One region of the Duganella sp. GW821-FHT07F09 genome, then DNA from elsewhere that is predicted to be linked to it. Evidence: riboswitches for the same ligand, from Rfam matches in the RefSeq annotation. Region 1 holds a riboswitch; the other holds the start of a gene.
What was found. A riboswitch is a leader RNA that binds a small molecule or an ion and turns the genes downstream of it on or off. The one in region 1 is predicted to bind glycine.

Region 1 (7,217 bases):
GCACCACACCCAGATTGGCGTGGCCAGCCCGCTCCACCGCTTCCCAGGACTGCTGGTACTGGTTCACATGGCGGCCCCACGACAGCGCCTCGTAGCCCACCTTCACGCCCAGCGGCACGGCCAGCGTGGCCAGCTTGGCCAAGTCGCGCACGATTTTGTCCATGTCGCCGACGGCATGGCTGGATGTACTCGAACACACCATCAGCAACGGCGCGCCGACCGCTTTGCAGACCAGCAGCATCTGCTTGGCGATATCGAGCTTGTAGTCGTGCAGCGCGCCCTCCAAGCCTTCGTAGTCGCGCATGACCTGGATGCCGGTGACGCGCACGCCGCTGGCGCGCACCACCCGCACCGCTTCCCCGATGCCGCCCGGATGGTTGGCCAGGTCCTTCGCCCACAGCATCAGTTGCGAGAAACCGGCGGCCTTCGAGGCGCGCAGCTTGGATTCCAGCGGGCCGGCCAGGGTGATGCTGTCCATGCCGAAGTTAGCCAGATTCATAGCGCCCCCAATTCACGGAATTCGTCGGAGGACACGCCGGGCCAGCCAAACAGCGCCAGGTACAGGGGCGCCTGTTCGATCAGCATCTCCTTGCCCTTCTGGATGCGGCAGCCGAGCCGTTGGGCCTCGACCAGCAGCTTGGTCATTTCGATCTTCATGCCGCAATCGGCGACGATGCACTCGCTCGACACGCCGCGCAGGTCGATGGGCATCGCGTCATCGGCGTGCATGCCGAGCGGCGTGCAGTTGACCACCAGGTCGTAGCCCTCGGCCACCGGCAGGCCCTCCGCCACGTGGCAGGCCGGGAACGCGGCCTGAAGGCGGCCGCGCAGGGCCAAGGCCAGTTCGATCCGGTTGTCGCAGATCGCCACCTCGGCGATGCCGCGCACCGCCAGTGCCTCGGCCACGGCACAACCGACGCCGCCGCTGCCGACCACCAGCGCCCGCGCCCCGCTCCAGTTGAAGGGCGCGCCGGCCAGTGTTCGGTCCAGGGCGCGCACAAATCCCTCGCCGTCGATCAGATCACCCATGATGCGGCCGTCCGCGTCCTTGTAGATGGCGTTGCAGGAGCCGGCCAGCAGCGCGCGGCTACTGGGCACGTCGACCGCCTCCACGCTCATCGGCTTGTGCGGAATCGAGACGAAGATGCCGCCCACGTTCTCGATTCCCATCAACAGGCGCACGGCGGCCACATAGCCTTGCGGCGCCACCTTGAGCGGGATCACCCTGGCGTCGATGCCATGGCGCTGGAAGTAGGCGTTGAACAGCGTCGGCGCCTTGACTTGCTCCACCGGCCAGCCGATGACCGGGAAAATGCGCGTCGTGCCGGTAATTTCAAGCATGGCCGCCTCCCTGGGCGCCGGCGACCAGTTCGAAACTGACGCCGCCGCGATACAACTGGGTCAGAGCGCCGCGTTCCGTCGGCGCCTGCGGCGCGCGGTCGATGAAGACGATCCCGCGCCGCTGCAACTCGCGCACCGCGCCGATCACGTCCGGCACACCGAGGCCGACACGGATCAACTGTTCCTCCCATTGCAGGCCGCCTGCGCCCTCCGGCGGCTCCACCAGTTGCAGATAGAAGCTGTGGCAAGGACTCTCCAGCAGCACGCCCTTGGGCACCACGCCGAAGTAGCGTCCCTCCGGCAGCGGACGGAAATCCATCAACTGCTGGTAGAAATCGACCCACTCGGCGCTGCGGCCCTCGCCGATGGCTTGCACCACACCGAAGAAGTACAGACCCGCGACAGCCTCCGGCCGTGCCGGCACATTGGGGATGAGCTTGAAATCGACGTCGTAGATCGAGAAGTCCGCGTAGCGGTCGACAAAATAGAGGATGGAATCGCCGGCGCCGTGCACGCCCGGGATGTTCAGTTCCATCGCCCCGGCGCGGGTCTGGATGGCCCAGGCGCCCATGTCGATGGCGTGCCGGTAGGCCGCGTCGGCGTCGCGCACGCGCAGCGCGATGGCGCTGATCACGGTCGCTTGCGGCCCCTCCTCCCCCTGCGGCAGCGCACGCGGATCGGCGTTGACGATCACGTTCATGCCGCCCTGGCGGTACAGCGTCACTTCGCGCGAGCGATGGCGGGCGGTCGCGCTGAAGCCCATCTGCTCGAGCAGCGCACCCAGCGCCAGCGGCTGCGAGGTGGCATATTCGATGAATTCAATGCCGGCGATACCGAGCGGATTATTCGGTTCCGGCAGCTGTTCCTTGATGATCATGTGAGGGTCTCCCGCGTTTTTGTGCTTAAGGTCAGGCCAGTATAGGAAGCACCGCGCCGCAAAAAAACCCGTGAAAACCGGCTATACTGCGCCAATCGCCCCACTTGCGCGATTAGCGCACAAAACATGAAAAAGCCGCAGCTACTGGATGTGCATGTCGCCGAGCGCGACCTGATCGATGGATTGATCACGGGCCTCAACGTCATCACCGCCTTCAACGACGATACCGCGCGCCTGACCGCCACCGAGCTGGCGGAGAAGGTGGCGATCAGCCGCAGCGCCGCGCGGCGTTATTTGCTCACGCTGGTCCACACCGGCATGGCCGCCACGGACGGCAAAACCTTCTGGCTCACGCCCAAGGTGCTGACTTTGGGCCGCTCCTATCTGGATTCAGCGCGCCTGCCGCGCGCCATCCTGCCCTATCTGCAAAAGCTCACGTCGGAGCTGCAGGAGTCGACCAATTATTCGGTGCTTGAGGGGGATGATGTGGTGTACGTGAGCCGCGTGAACGCGCCGCGCCAGCTCACCAGCGGCTTCGAACCGGGCACGCGCCTGCCCGCCTATGCGTCGACGGCCGGACGCGTGCTGCTGTCGGCCATGCCGGACGAGGCGCTGCACGCCTATCTGGCGCGGGTGGAGCCGATCGCCTACACGCACCTGACCGTGACGGACAAGCGGCAGCTGTTCGAGGAACTGGTGGCGATCCGCGAGAGCGGCTTCGCTGTCACCGAAAACCAGTACGAGATCGGTTTTCGCGGCATCTCCGTGCCGGTCAAGAGCCGGCGCGGAAATCTGATCGGAGCGCTCAGCGTGTCGATGATGACGGCCAGTTCATCGCGGGCCGAGGCGAGCGCGCGCTGCGTGCCGGCGCTGCAGGCCACGGCCAATACATTGATGTTGTGGGTGTGATCGCGGCGCCGCCGGTGCGTGAAAATCGCGTATCCTGGGCTGCTCACACTTCTATCGGTGGAGCTAACGCCATGGCGACAAAACCAGATACCAAAGCCGTGCCGGTCCTGCTATCGGGCGGCAATCCGCAAATCCCCAAAGCTTACGGCGACGCGCCGGTGCAGGCCTACATCGCGGCGATGCCGGGCTGGAAAAGCGACCTTGGACGACGTCTGGACGAGATCATCGCCCACACCATACCCGGCGTGAACAAGGCGGTCAAATGGAACACCCCGCTATACGGGATCGCCGACCAAGGCTGGTTCCTGGGTTTTCATTGTTTTACCAAGTATGTCAAAGTCACCTTCTTCAACGGCGGCTTTCTCGATCCGCTCCCGCCGGGGGCGTCCAAAACCGCCGGTGTGCGCCATCTCGACCTGCGTGAGAACGACCCACTCGACGAAGCGCAATTCGCCGAGTGGGTGCGGCAAGCCAGCCTGCTGCCCGGCGAGCGGATGTAAAAACCCGTCAGGCCACTTGCGCGACCCGCGCGGGCCGGCTGCCCTCCCGGCCAGATGCAACGCAAATGGTATCGGCGATGATGTCGGCCGTCGCCGCCGACAGCGTCCAGCCCAGGTGCCCGTGGCCGGTGTTATAGAACACCGTCGGCGCCTTGCCGCGCCCCACGCGCGGCATCAGGTTGGGCATCATCGGCCGCAGTCCGGCCCATGGCGTCACGCTGCGCGTGCTCACCCCGGGGAAGCACTGCTGGACCCAATTCACCAACGGCGCGATGCGGTCGGCGCGGATATCGCGGTTAAAACCGTTGAATTCGGCCGTGCCGGCCACGCGGAAGCGGTCGTCCCCGAGGCGGCTGGTCACCAGCTTGGTCTCGTCGTCGAGCAGGCTGACCGTCGGCGCGGCCGCCCGGCTGGCGGCGTCGTTCAGGTGGACCGTGATCGAATAACCCTTGACCGGATAGACGTTGACGCGGTCGCCCAGCATGGCCGCCATGGCGCGGCTGGCGGTGCCGGCGCAGACGACCACCGCGTCGTAGCGGCTGGTGGCGCTGAAACCATCCTCCTCGACGGTGATGTCCACGCCGTCCATGCCGGCCCGCATTGCCGTGACGTGCTGGCCGAAGCGCAATTCGGCGCCCAGCCGTTGCGCCGCCCGCGCCAGCCCGGTGGTGAACTTGTGGATGTCGCCGGTGCTGTCGCTGACGGTGTAGTGGCCGCCGTAATAGTCGCCGCGCAGGGTCGGTTCGATGGCGCGCATCTCCTCCGGTGTGACGGCGCGGCGCGACAGGCCTCCCTGCGACAGCAGCTTCGATACCCCGGCGGCGTGCTCGAATCCCGCGCGGTCGCGGTAGATGTGCAGGATGCCTTCCCGCTTGAGGTCGAAGGCGATGTCCTCGTCCCTGGCCCACTGGAACAGGTGCTCGCGCGCGGCCAGCGCCAGCCGCGCGGTGGCGACGGTGTTGTCGCGGTAGTGCGGCATGGCGGCGATGAATTCGGCGAACCACGACAACTTGTGCCAGCTCGGCTTGGGATTGACCAGCAGCGGCGCGTCGTTCCGCAACATCCACTTCAGTCCCTTGGCGATGGTGGAACGGTGATTCCATACTTCCGCATTGGAGGCGGACAGCTGGCCGCCGTTGGCGAACGAGGTTTCCATCGCCGCGTAGCGGTGGCGTTCCAGCAGGGTGACGGAGAAGCCGCGTTTGGCGAGGGCGTAGGCGGTGGTGACGCCGGTGATGCCGCCGCCAATGATTGCTATGGTTTTCATGAAGGACTCCAGACCGTCAAAGGGGATGGTCTCGGCGCACATGCGCAAAGACACCCCCTCTGTTCTGGACCTGAGAGATTCACGCCGGGCCGCGATGGCGGCAGCGCTTGCTCCTTCGGTGCGGGGGGACGACGTCCGAGTCCTGCCGCTCTTCAGAGTTTAAAGTGCTGTATCGGTCCTTTTGCCTGAGAGTTTCCGGGGCGGTTGCTCCTTCGGCGCCGTTCGTCAGCCTGGGCTGGAACAGTCTCTCCCGATACGGCGGTGGTTTTTGGCCACAACGCGCCTAGCTTACCCGAAAAATTGCGGCTTTACTATCCCCGTTGGATTTGCGGATGGCATGGTGGCAATCATCTAGCCGCCATAAGCTTGACCCGGCACAGCACCGGCGGCGACGGACGGCAGACAATCGTCGCGGCGGGGAACCGTGACGTCCCTTGTCGGTCAAACCAGCGAAGACCCGGCACGCCGGCCGCCTTGCGCTGAAAGGAGCTGCCATGAAACTTTGCCTCATCGTGTACTACTCTCGCACCGGCGTGACGGCCAAAGTGGCCAACACGCTGGCCCAGGCCTGCGGTGCCGACATCGAGCGACTGCAGGATTTACGTCCGCGCGACGGCGCCGCCGGCTTCCTGCGGTCGGCGTGGCAAGGCTGGCGCAAGCTGCCGGGCGAGATAGCCCCGGCGCAACGCCGCCCTGCCGACTATCCGTTCATTTTGCTCGGCACGCCGGTCTGGGCCGGACAAATGAGCGCGCCGATGCGCAGCTACATCCTGCGGCAGCGCGAGCATTTCCGCCGCATCGGGCTGTTCTGCACGGCCGGGAGCGGCGACGGCCAGGACGTGCTGACGTCGATGGCGGAAATGTGCAACACACTGCCCATCGCCAGCCTGTGCCTGCGCCAGAGCGACGTGCTGTCGGGACACTACCAGCAAGCGCTGGCCGATTTCGCCAGCGAACTCGCGATCGTCCAGCGGGACCATGAAGAGTCGGCGCCGTCCGCCCCGCTGACACACCCGGTGTAGACCGTGGCGGGGCGGAGGGGCGGCGCCCCTGGCATCAACGGGCGATGGTCGCCGCCTGGCCCAGCGCCTGCTGCAACGGCTCGGCCTGCGGGTTGCTGACGGTGCCCGCCGCGATCTCCCTTGGCGACAACGTCCGGCCGTAATAGGCATTGGTCAGGCTTTGGTTGAAGCGGATATCATTGATACCCACCGTCGCCACGTCGCCGAACAAGCCCTTGGTCCCGCTCCAGGCCACGACATCGCCGGTGCCCGCCGTTCCCTGCGCCAGCCGGCTCCAGTTCAGCACGGTAAGGCCGGCATCGGCGCTCAGGGCAAGATTGTTTTTCTTCATAAACTCGTTGACCGCCTTCTCATTGTTGAGAACCAGCGCGAGCGGCCCGCCTTCCGCGCCGGCCTGAAGGCCGACCGTCAAGCCGCCGAGGTCGTAGAACGCCGGCCCGCTCCAAGTGCCGTCCGACCGTTTAAGCAGCAGCAGGCCGGCACCGCCATGGGCGCCCACGCCCAGCGCCGCCCGTCCATACGACGGGACAATCAGCACGCCTTTTGCCTGTTGCAGCAATTGTTTCATGCGCGGCTCCGCTTCCAGCCGGCGCACCACCGACAGCGCGTCGCTGACGCGTTGCGATGCCCGCTGGGCGGGCTTGGCGCCGAGATTGCCCGTGTCACTACGCCCGCTCCGGGCGCTCTCACCAGTCTGGCTTGCCGAGCCACCCTGTCCGCTCGATCCGGTTTGTCCGCTTTGGCCGCTGGTGCCGCTTTGGTCGCTCTGCCCGCTTCCAGACTGGGCCACCGCCGCGCCGGACAGCAACGTCGCGGCCACCCATGCAAGCGCTGCCGCCTGCTTTTTACGCTTGATCGTCATAGTTTCCCCCTTTGTGCGCTCCATACAATCTCGTACGCAGGTGCGTACCCAAATCATGCTAGCGCCGGAGGTCCGGCAACGCCTTTGATCTCACACAAAGTGTGCGAAAAAACCGACCCGCACCTGCGCCCGCGCAAGAGCATCAGGTCTTGAGTCTGCTATGCGCGCGACTCTGCCTTGCGGGTGCGACAGCGTACATCGCTTAAAATTGAACTCAGGCATACTTATCGTTACCCCGAAATAACTTGATGAAGGCGAGACATGGCAGAGAATGAAAAGGCGGCAACGCCCGCCCCGGCGATGGACGCCGAAACCCTGGAATTCATACGCGGCGTCTTCACGCTGGTGCGCGCCGGCGATGCGGAGCGCCTGGCCGGGATGGTGGCCAAGGGCCTGCCCGTCGGCTTCCGCAACGAAAAAGGCGACAGCCTGATCATGC
Region 2 (7,217 bases), on a different contig from region 1:
TGTCGAAGGCCGGGCCGTGGGCCGGGCCGCCGACCGGATGGGCGAACACGGTCCACAGCAGGGCGATGTCTTCGCGCGTGGTGGTCTCGTCGAGCGAGACGCCGACGTGCGAGGCGTCGATCACGCGCAGGTTGACGCCGTGCGAGTGGGCCGACGCGTGCAGCTGCTCGGCGTTGGGGACGGCGACGGTCAGCGTGTCGAAGAAGGTGTCGTTGGTGACGGTGTAGCCGAGCGTCTTCAGGTTGGACGCCAGCACGCCGGTGTAGCGGTGCACGCGCCGGGCGATCTGCAGCAGGCCTTTCGGGCCGTGGTAGACGGCGTACATCGACGCCATCACCGCCAGCAGCACCTGCGCGGTGCAGATGTTGGAGGTGGCTTTTTCGCGGCGGATGTGCTGCTCGCGGGTTTGCAGCGCCAGGCGGTAGGCCTTGTTGCCTTGTGCGTCGATGGTGACGCCGACCAGGCGGCCGGACATGCTGCGTTTGAATTCGTCGCGGGTCGACAGGTAACCGGCGTGCGGGCCGCCGAATCCCAGCGGCACGCCGAAGCGCTGGCTGTTGCCGACGACGACGTCCGCGCCCCATTCGCCCGGTGGCGTGAGCATGGTCAGCGCCAGCAGGTCGGCGGCGACGACCACCATCGTGCCCTTGGCCTTGACCGCCTCGACGCCGGCCTTGTAGTCGCGCACCACGCCGTTGACGCCGGGGTATTGCAGCAACACGCCGAACGCGTCGCCGATGCCGGACAGTTCGGCCGGGTGGAAGCCCTTGACTTCGATGCCCAGCGGCTTGGCGCGGGTCTCGACCACTTCGCGCGTTTGCGGCAGCACGTCATCGGCGACGTAGAACACGTTCGACTTGGACTTGCCCACGCGCTGGATCAGCGTCATCGCTTCGGCGGCGGCGGTGCCCTCGTCGAGCATCGAGGCGTTGGCGATGCCCATGCCGGTCAGGTCGGTGACGGTCTGCTGGAAGTTCAGGATCGCTTCCAGGCGGCCTTGCGAGATCTCCGGCTGATACGGCGTGTACGCGGTGTACCAGGCCGGGTTTTCGAAGATGTTACGCAGCACCACGCCCGGAGTCAGCGTGTTGTAGTAGCCCTGGCCGATCATCGACTTCAGGACCTTGTTCTTGCCGGCGATTTTTTTCAGCTTGTTCAGCGCTTCCTGCTCCGGCATCGGCTGCGTGTACGCGCCCAGCGGCAAGGTGGCCTTGTTGCGGATGTTGGCAGGGACGATGGTGTCGATCAGGGCGGCGCGCGAGGCGTAGCCCAGGACCGCCAGCATGGCTTCCTGTTCTGCGGCGTCGGGGCCGATATGGCGTGCGATGAAGGCGTCGCGGGCTTCGAGTTGGGTCAGGCTGGAGCGGGTCATGATTTGTCAGGGCCAAAAGAGATGCGAAGTGCCGGCGCGGCGCGCGGGCAAGGGAGGCAAAACGAGCAAGCAGGCAAACTAGCGCGGGGCCGGCGCCAGGCCGGCCCCTGTCGAACCGTTATTACGCTTCGGTGGTCTTGCCGTAGGCGGCGGCGTCCAGCAGGCCGTCGATGGCGCTGGCGTCGGCCGGCTTGATCTTGAACAGCCAGGCGGCGTAGGCGTCGGTGTTGATCGATTCCGGGGCGCTGGCCACGTCTTCGTTGACGGCGATGACTTCGCCCGACACCGGCGCGTAGATGTCGCTGGCCGCCTTGACCGATTCCACCACGGCGGCGTCGTCGCCGGCGGTGTAGCTCTTGCCGACCTTCGGCAGTTCGACGAAGACGATGTCGCCCAGCGCGTCTTGCGCGTACTCGGTGATGCCGACGGTGACGGTGCCGTCAGCCTCGGCGCGTACCCATTCGTGGGATTCGGTGTACTTCAGGTCTGCAGGAATATTCATGTAAGGCTCCAGAGGGTAGGGGGGCTAATTCGGGTGGCTAAAACAATCAAACAGCAAGGATTTTACCGTTACGGACGAAAGGCAGCTTGACCACCGAGGCGGCCAGCTTCTTGTCGCGGATCTCCACGTGCACGGTGTCGCCGGCGGCCACGCCGTTGGGTACGCGCGCCAGCGCGATGGCCTGCTGCATGGTCGGGCTGAAGGTGCCGCTGGTGATCTCGCCGACGGCGTCGGTGCCGGCCACGATGACTTTCTGGTGGGCGCGCAGCACGCCGCCTTTTTCGCGCAGGATCAGGCCGACGAACTGGGCGTTCTGGCCCATCGCCTGCAAGGCCGCCTTGCCGATGAAATCGCGCTCCGACACCAGGTCGATGGTCCAGGCCAGGCCGGCGTCGAGCGGGTTGACGGTTTCGTCCATGTCCTGGCCGTACAGGTTCATGCCCGCTTCCAGGCGCAGCGTGTCGCGCGCCCCCAGGCCGGCGGGCTTGACGCCGGCGGCGGCCAGCGCGTTCCACAGCTTCTCGGCCTGGTCGGCGGCGACGCCGATCTCGAAGCCGTCTTCGCCGGTGTAGCCGGTGCGGGCGATCATCGCCTCGCCGAAGGCGGCGCTGTGCGCGAAGGCGACGTTGAACGGTTTCATGTCGGCGGTGCCGGCCTTCGATTCTGGAATGACTTCCCACACCTTGGCGCGGGCGTTCGGTCCTTGCACGGCGATCAGCGCCATGGCGCTAGCGCGGTCGCCATCCCTGCGCTGGGTGATCGTCACGCCGCCGTTGGTGGCGGTGTTCTGCGCCTGCATCCAGGCCACGTCTTTTTCGGCGGTGCCGGCGTTGACGACCAGGCGGAACCAGCTTTCGTCGATGAAGTAGACGATCAAGTCGTCGATGACGAAGCCCTGCGGGTTGAGCATGCACGAGTACAGCGCCTTGCCCGACACCTGCAGCTTGTCGACGTTGTTGGCCAGCAGGCCGCGCAGGAAGGCGCGCACGTCGGCACCCTTGATGTCGACCACGCACATGTGGGCGACGTCGAACATGCCGACGTCGGTGCGCACGGCGTTGTGTTCTTCGATCTGCGATCCGTAGTTGACGGGCATGTCCCAACCGCCGAAATCGACCATCTTGGCGCCGGCGGCGCGGTGTGCGTTATTGAGTGGGGTGGCTTTGAGCGTCATGATTCCTCGGTCCAAATCGAAAAGGGGTTAACAGAACATACAAGGAACGGCTAAAAAGCTGTTTCCGCAATGATCGCAGACCCCTCTGTCCTTGGTACCTGAGAGATTACGGGCGAGCCATCCAGCCGGACTCGGTTCCCGTGCGCCCCTTCGGTGGGCCGCCGGCGTATGCCGCGGCCGCTCTCCAGAGTTGGACCAGTTGGCATCCCGCCGTGATCAAAAATCAAACGGCGGCCGCGTTGGTCCCTTGATCGGTCCTTTTGCCTGAGAGTTTTTGGGTAGTGCCCCTTCGGCGGCCGCGTTGGCCAATTGGCCCGCAACCCTCTCCCGATCAAGACTCGGGAATATATGTCAGAAGGGCTTGAATGTCAATCTTGCGGGCAAGGCCGAATCAGGGCCGCGCACGAATGGCGAACAATAAAAACGCCATATAAACAACTATTTGCTAGAATAAATCACACCTATTCGAGAGCCCACCCATGAGCCAAGATCAAAATTCCTACGAGGGCCACGCGTGGTTCACCCTGTCTGGCGACGTCAATAGTGACATGGTGCGCCGTGTCTTCGACGCCGTTGCCGATATGACGGAGGACCGCATCACCACCGCCCATATCCTGATCCAGTCCAACGGCGGCTATGTCAGCGACGGCATCTGCCTGTACAACTACCTGAGCAAGCTGCCGATCAAGATCGTCACCTACAACGCCGGCGCCGTGGCGTCGATCGCGGTGATCCTGTTCCTGTCCGGCGAGGAGCGTTATGCCAGCGACACGGCGCGTTTCATGGTGCATAAATCGCACGCCAGCGCCCCCCACGGCGCCCGGCCGGACGCGCTGCGCATCATCGTCGAAGGCTTGCAGGCCGACGACGCCCGCACCGAGCAGATCCTGCGCGACCATGTGCAGCTGACCGAGGAGCACTGGCGGACGCATGCGTATTCCGACCTGCACCTGACGGCGGCCGAGGGTGTGGCGGTGGGAATGGTCAACGCGGTGAAGGACTTCGTGCCGCCGCGCGGACAGCGCGTGGCCAATATTTGAGTGCAAGTTCGGATTGCAAGTTCGGATTGCAAGCCCGGATCGCAAGCCGAAAACGGAGCGGCGCCAGGGAGGCGCCGCCGATGCCGCTAATTATGGTGCAGCCTGATTAGCGGTTTTTGTTGCCCGTCTGTTTGTTGCCGTCATTTTTGTGGCTTTGCCGGCCGGCTTCCACATGTTGCTCATGTGTGCCGCCCTGGGTGCCGGAGCGCGAGCCGCTGGAAGAACCCTGGTCGCCCGATTGCTTGCTGCTGCCCTGATTGGAGCCTTGCTTGCTGCTGCCGCCTTTTTGATTCGAGTTCATTTTAATTCCTTTGTGAAAGTGAAAGAACGTACTCGCCAAAAGCGCGCCGTGCCTACTGGAAGGACTGGCGACGGTACGCGTTTCTGGTAGGGCAATGATGCGTTTTCGCTCAGGCACTTGCTATCGGAGTGCGTCTTGGGGCACTGTAGGAGCATGCCTCGCACTCGACCTTAAAACTCTTCCCACTCCACTTCATTGCTGAGTTTGCCGGATGCTTTGCCGAGCCCGCTTGTGGAGCCGGCGCGGCCGGCCTGGCTGGTCTTGGCGCGCGCCTCGGCGCCTGCATTGGCGCTGTTGGCCGGGCCGGTATTGGCGCTCGGGCGGCGTGGGGCGTCCCCGCGCCGGTCCGGCGACGGCAGCGCCGGCTTGATCCGATCGCGCCGGGTGCTGGACGGCAAGGGCGGCATTTCCTGGTCGCCCGGGATATTCGCCGCGCCCGTCATGCCGGCGGCGGCGCCCAACGAAGGCTGCGTTCCTGCGTCGCGGTACGCGCCGTCGTGTACGGCGAACGCGCCGATCGCCTCGTTCAGCTTGCCTGTTTCATCGCGCATCGACGACGCGGCCGCCGCCGCCTGCTCGACCAGCGCGGCGTTTTGCTGGGTCGCCTGATCCATCGCCGCGATCGCCTGATTGACCTGCTCCAGGCCGGCGGTCTGCTCGGCGCTGGCGTCGGCGATTTCTCCGATCAGTCCGGTTACCCGCTGGACGCTGCCCACCACCTCGTCCATTGTCAGGCGCGCCTGGTCGGCCAGTTGCGTGCCGCGCACGACCTTGTCGACCGAGTCGTCGATCAGGCTCTTGATCTCCTTGGCCGCCGCCGCGCTGCGCTGGGCCAGGTTGCGCACCTCGGAGGCGACCACGGCGAAGCCACGGCCTTGCTCGCCGGCCCGCGCCGCCTCCACCGCCGCGTTCAGCGCCAGGATGTTGGTCTGGAACGCTATGCCGTCGATGACGCCGATGATTTCCGCGATTTTCTTCGAGCTGTCGTTGATCGACGCCATGGTGCCGACCACCTGCTCGACGTCGTTGCCGCCGCGCACCGCGACCGCCGACGCCGACACGGCCAGCTTGTTGGCCTGCACCGCGTGCTCGGCGTTTTGTTTGACGGTGGCCGTCAGCTGCTCCATCGACGAGGCGGTTTCCTCCAGCGAGGCGGCCTGTTGCTCGGTGCGGCTCGACAGGTCCAGATTGCCTTCGGCGATCTCGGCGGAGGCCTGGCCGATCGCCCGCGCGCCGCTTTGCACCTGGACGATCATCGTCGTCAGGCTATCGTTCATGTGCTGCATCGCTTGCAGCAGCTTGCCGGTTTCATTGTTGGAGCGCACCTCGATGCGGGTGCTCAGGTCGCCGTCGGCGATGCGCTGCGCCACCAGCATCACCTGCCGCAGCGGCGCCGAGATCGAACGCGCCAGCCACAGCGCCAGCAGCGCGCCGAAGCCGATCGCGGCGCCGAGCATGGCCAGCGTGGTGACGCGCGCGATCGTGTAGACCTGGCCGGCGCCGCGCGCCGCCTGCTGGCTACCCGACATATTGCTGGACAGTATTTTGTCGAGCTGGCCGTTGACCGCATCGAGGGCCGGCTGCGATGACCCTTTGAGGACGCCGACCGCCTCGTCCTTTTTGCCTTCGTTGGCCAGCGCCATCATTTTGTCGTGTTCGGCGAGGTAGGCGACGGCCATTCGTTGTAATTCGGTCGCCTCGGCCTTGACGTTTGCATCGTTGACCGTCCTGCCAAGCCGGTCGGCATTGTCACGGAACGCGGATAGTGCGAGACTTAGTTTTTGCTCGGAACCTTCGATACTGGCCTTGTCGCTGATAACCACGTGCTCCAGTTTGCGTAATTCCTGCAGATCGTTTTTCAGCGACAACGCGGCGATGGTCTGGGGCAGCCAACTGCCCGACAATTGCGTCGATGCCTGATTGATCTCGCCCATGCGCGAGAGCGAACTCAGGCCCAGCAGCACGGTCAGGACCAGTACGGTGGCAAAGGCGACCAGCAATTTGCTGGAGGTTTCCAGGTTATGCAGGAATTTCATGGGTGTCCTTGGTGAGGGAAGCGGCGGCGGGGGCGGGAACGCGGGGCGGACCAGATGATGATGTTAAGCAAAGTCCAAGCTTGTTCATTGCGCCTCGTCAAAGCCGCTGTTGGAACGGGGAAAGTGGTACAGGGCCCGCAAACGGGCAAAAAAATCCCGAATTCTTTCATTGTTGGTATTGCCATATGGAAATACTGTGTAAGAATGGGGTCTACGGATCGATCACCAGCAGGCCGACACGATGGCTAACACTTCAACCACTCCGATCACCAGCGTTGCGCCGAAAAAGACGGTCTCGCCGCGGCATGGCTTGCTGGAGGACTTGATCGGTATCGCCGTCAAGCATGCCGGCGACCAATATCTGGAACTGGCCACCAAACTGGCCGGCGCGCTGATCGACGCCACCGACGGCGATACGCGCGCCATCCAGCAACGGCTGCGTGCCGGCAATATGCTGCGCAACCGCCACTTCGCGTTCCTGCACCTGGCGACGGAGGCCCTGGAAAAAGCGCTGCGGCACGAAATCGCCGAGTTGGCGCCGGTCGTCAAAGATCAGCGGGGCGGCGCCGACCAGCCGATGTCGCTGGTGCCGTTCGAGGAAATGGATACCAGGGTGGCGCTCGGCGGCGTCAGCAAGCCGTTCGAATCGCTGCATTCGGACGCCTTGCAGACGCTGAACGTGCGGCTGGCGTTCCTGTTGGACCGCGATATCTTGCGCGTGAGCCAGAACCCGTTCCGCCCGGAGGTGTTCCTGGTGGCCTTGCAGCGGGCCTGGCTGGAATTCGATCCGGA

Region 2: linked by a shared signal. The riboswitch ahead of gcvT (glycine cleavage system aminomethyltransferase GcvT) and the one ahead of AC07P1_RS10025 (D-amino acid dehydrogenase) in region 1 are both predicted to bind glycine.

What each region holds. Positions count from the first base shown of each region.
Region 1 covers NZ_JBWKQJ010000003.1:341,920-349,136, reverse strand. Annotated here, with positions in the region: gene AC07P1_RS10050 (sugar phosphate isomerase/epimerase family protein) at 1-499, opposite strand, end outside; gene AC07P1_RS10045 (shikimate dehydrogenase family protein) at 496-1,341, opposite strand; gene AC07P1_RS10040 (4-hydroxyphenylpyruvate dioxygenase) at 1,334-2,218, opposite strand; gene AC07P1_RS10035 (IclR family transcriptional regulator domain-containing protein) at 2,345-3,127, shown strand; gene AC07P1_RS10030 (DUF1801 domain-containing protein) at 3,199-3,627, shown strand; gene AC07P1_RS10025 (D-amino acid dehydrogenase) at 3,635-4,894, opposite strand; glycine riboswitch at 4,944-5,057, opposite strand; glycine riboswitch at 5,058-5,157, opposite strand; gene AC07P1_RS10020 (flavodoxin family protein) at 5,389-5,916, shown strand; gene AC07P1_RS10015 (lipid-binding SYLF domain-containing protein) at 5,951-6,778, opposite strand; gene AC07P1_RS10010 (ankyrin repeat domain-containing protein) at 7,040-7,217, shown strand, end outside.
Region 2 covers NZ_JBWKQJ010000015.1:33,512-40,728, forward strand. Annotated here, with positions in the region: gene gcvP (aminomethyl-transferring glycine dehydrogenase) at 1-1,372, opposite strand, end outside; gene gcvH (glycine cleavage system protein GcvH) at 1,494-1,874, opposite strand; gene gcvT (glycine cleavage system aminomethyltransferase GcvT) at 1,921-3,048, opposite strand; glycine riboswitch at 3,124-3,246, opposite strand; glycine riboswitch at 3,291-3,388, opposite strand; gene AC07P1_RS29715 (ATP-dependent Clp protease proteolytic subunit) at 3,528-4,088, shown strand; gene AC07P1_RS29720 (hypothetical protein) at 4,195-4,389, opposite strand; gene AC07P1_RS29725 (methyl-accepting chemotaxis protein) at 4,560-6,425, opposite strand; gene AC07P1_RS29730 (DUF1631 family protein) at 6,667-7,217, shown strand, end outside.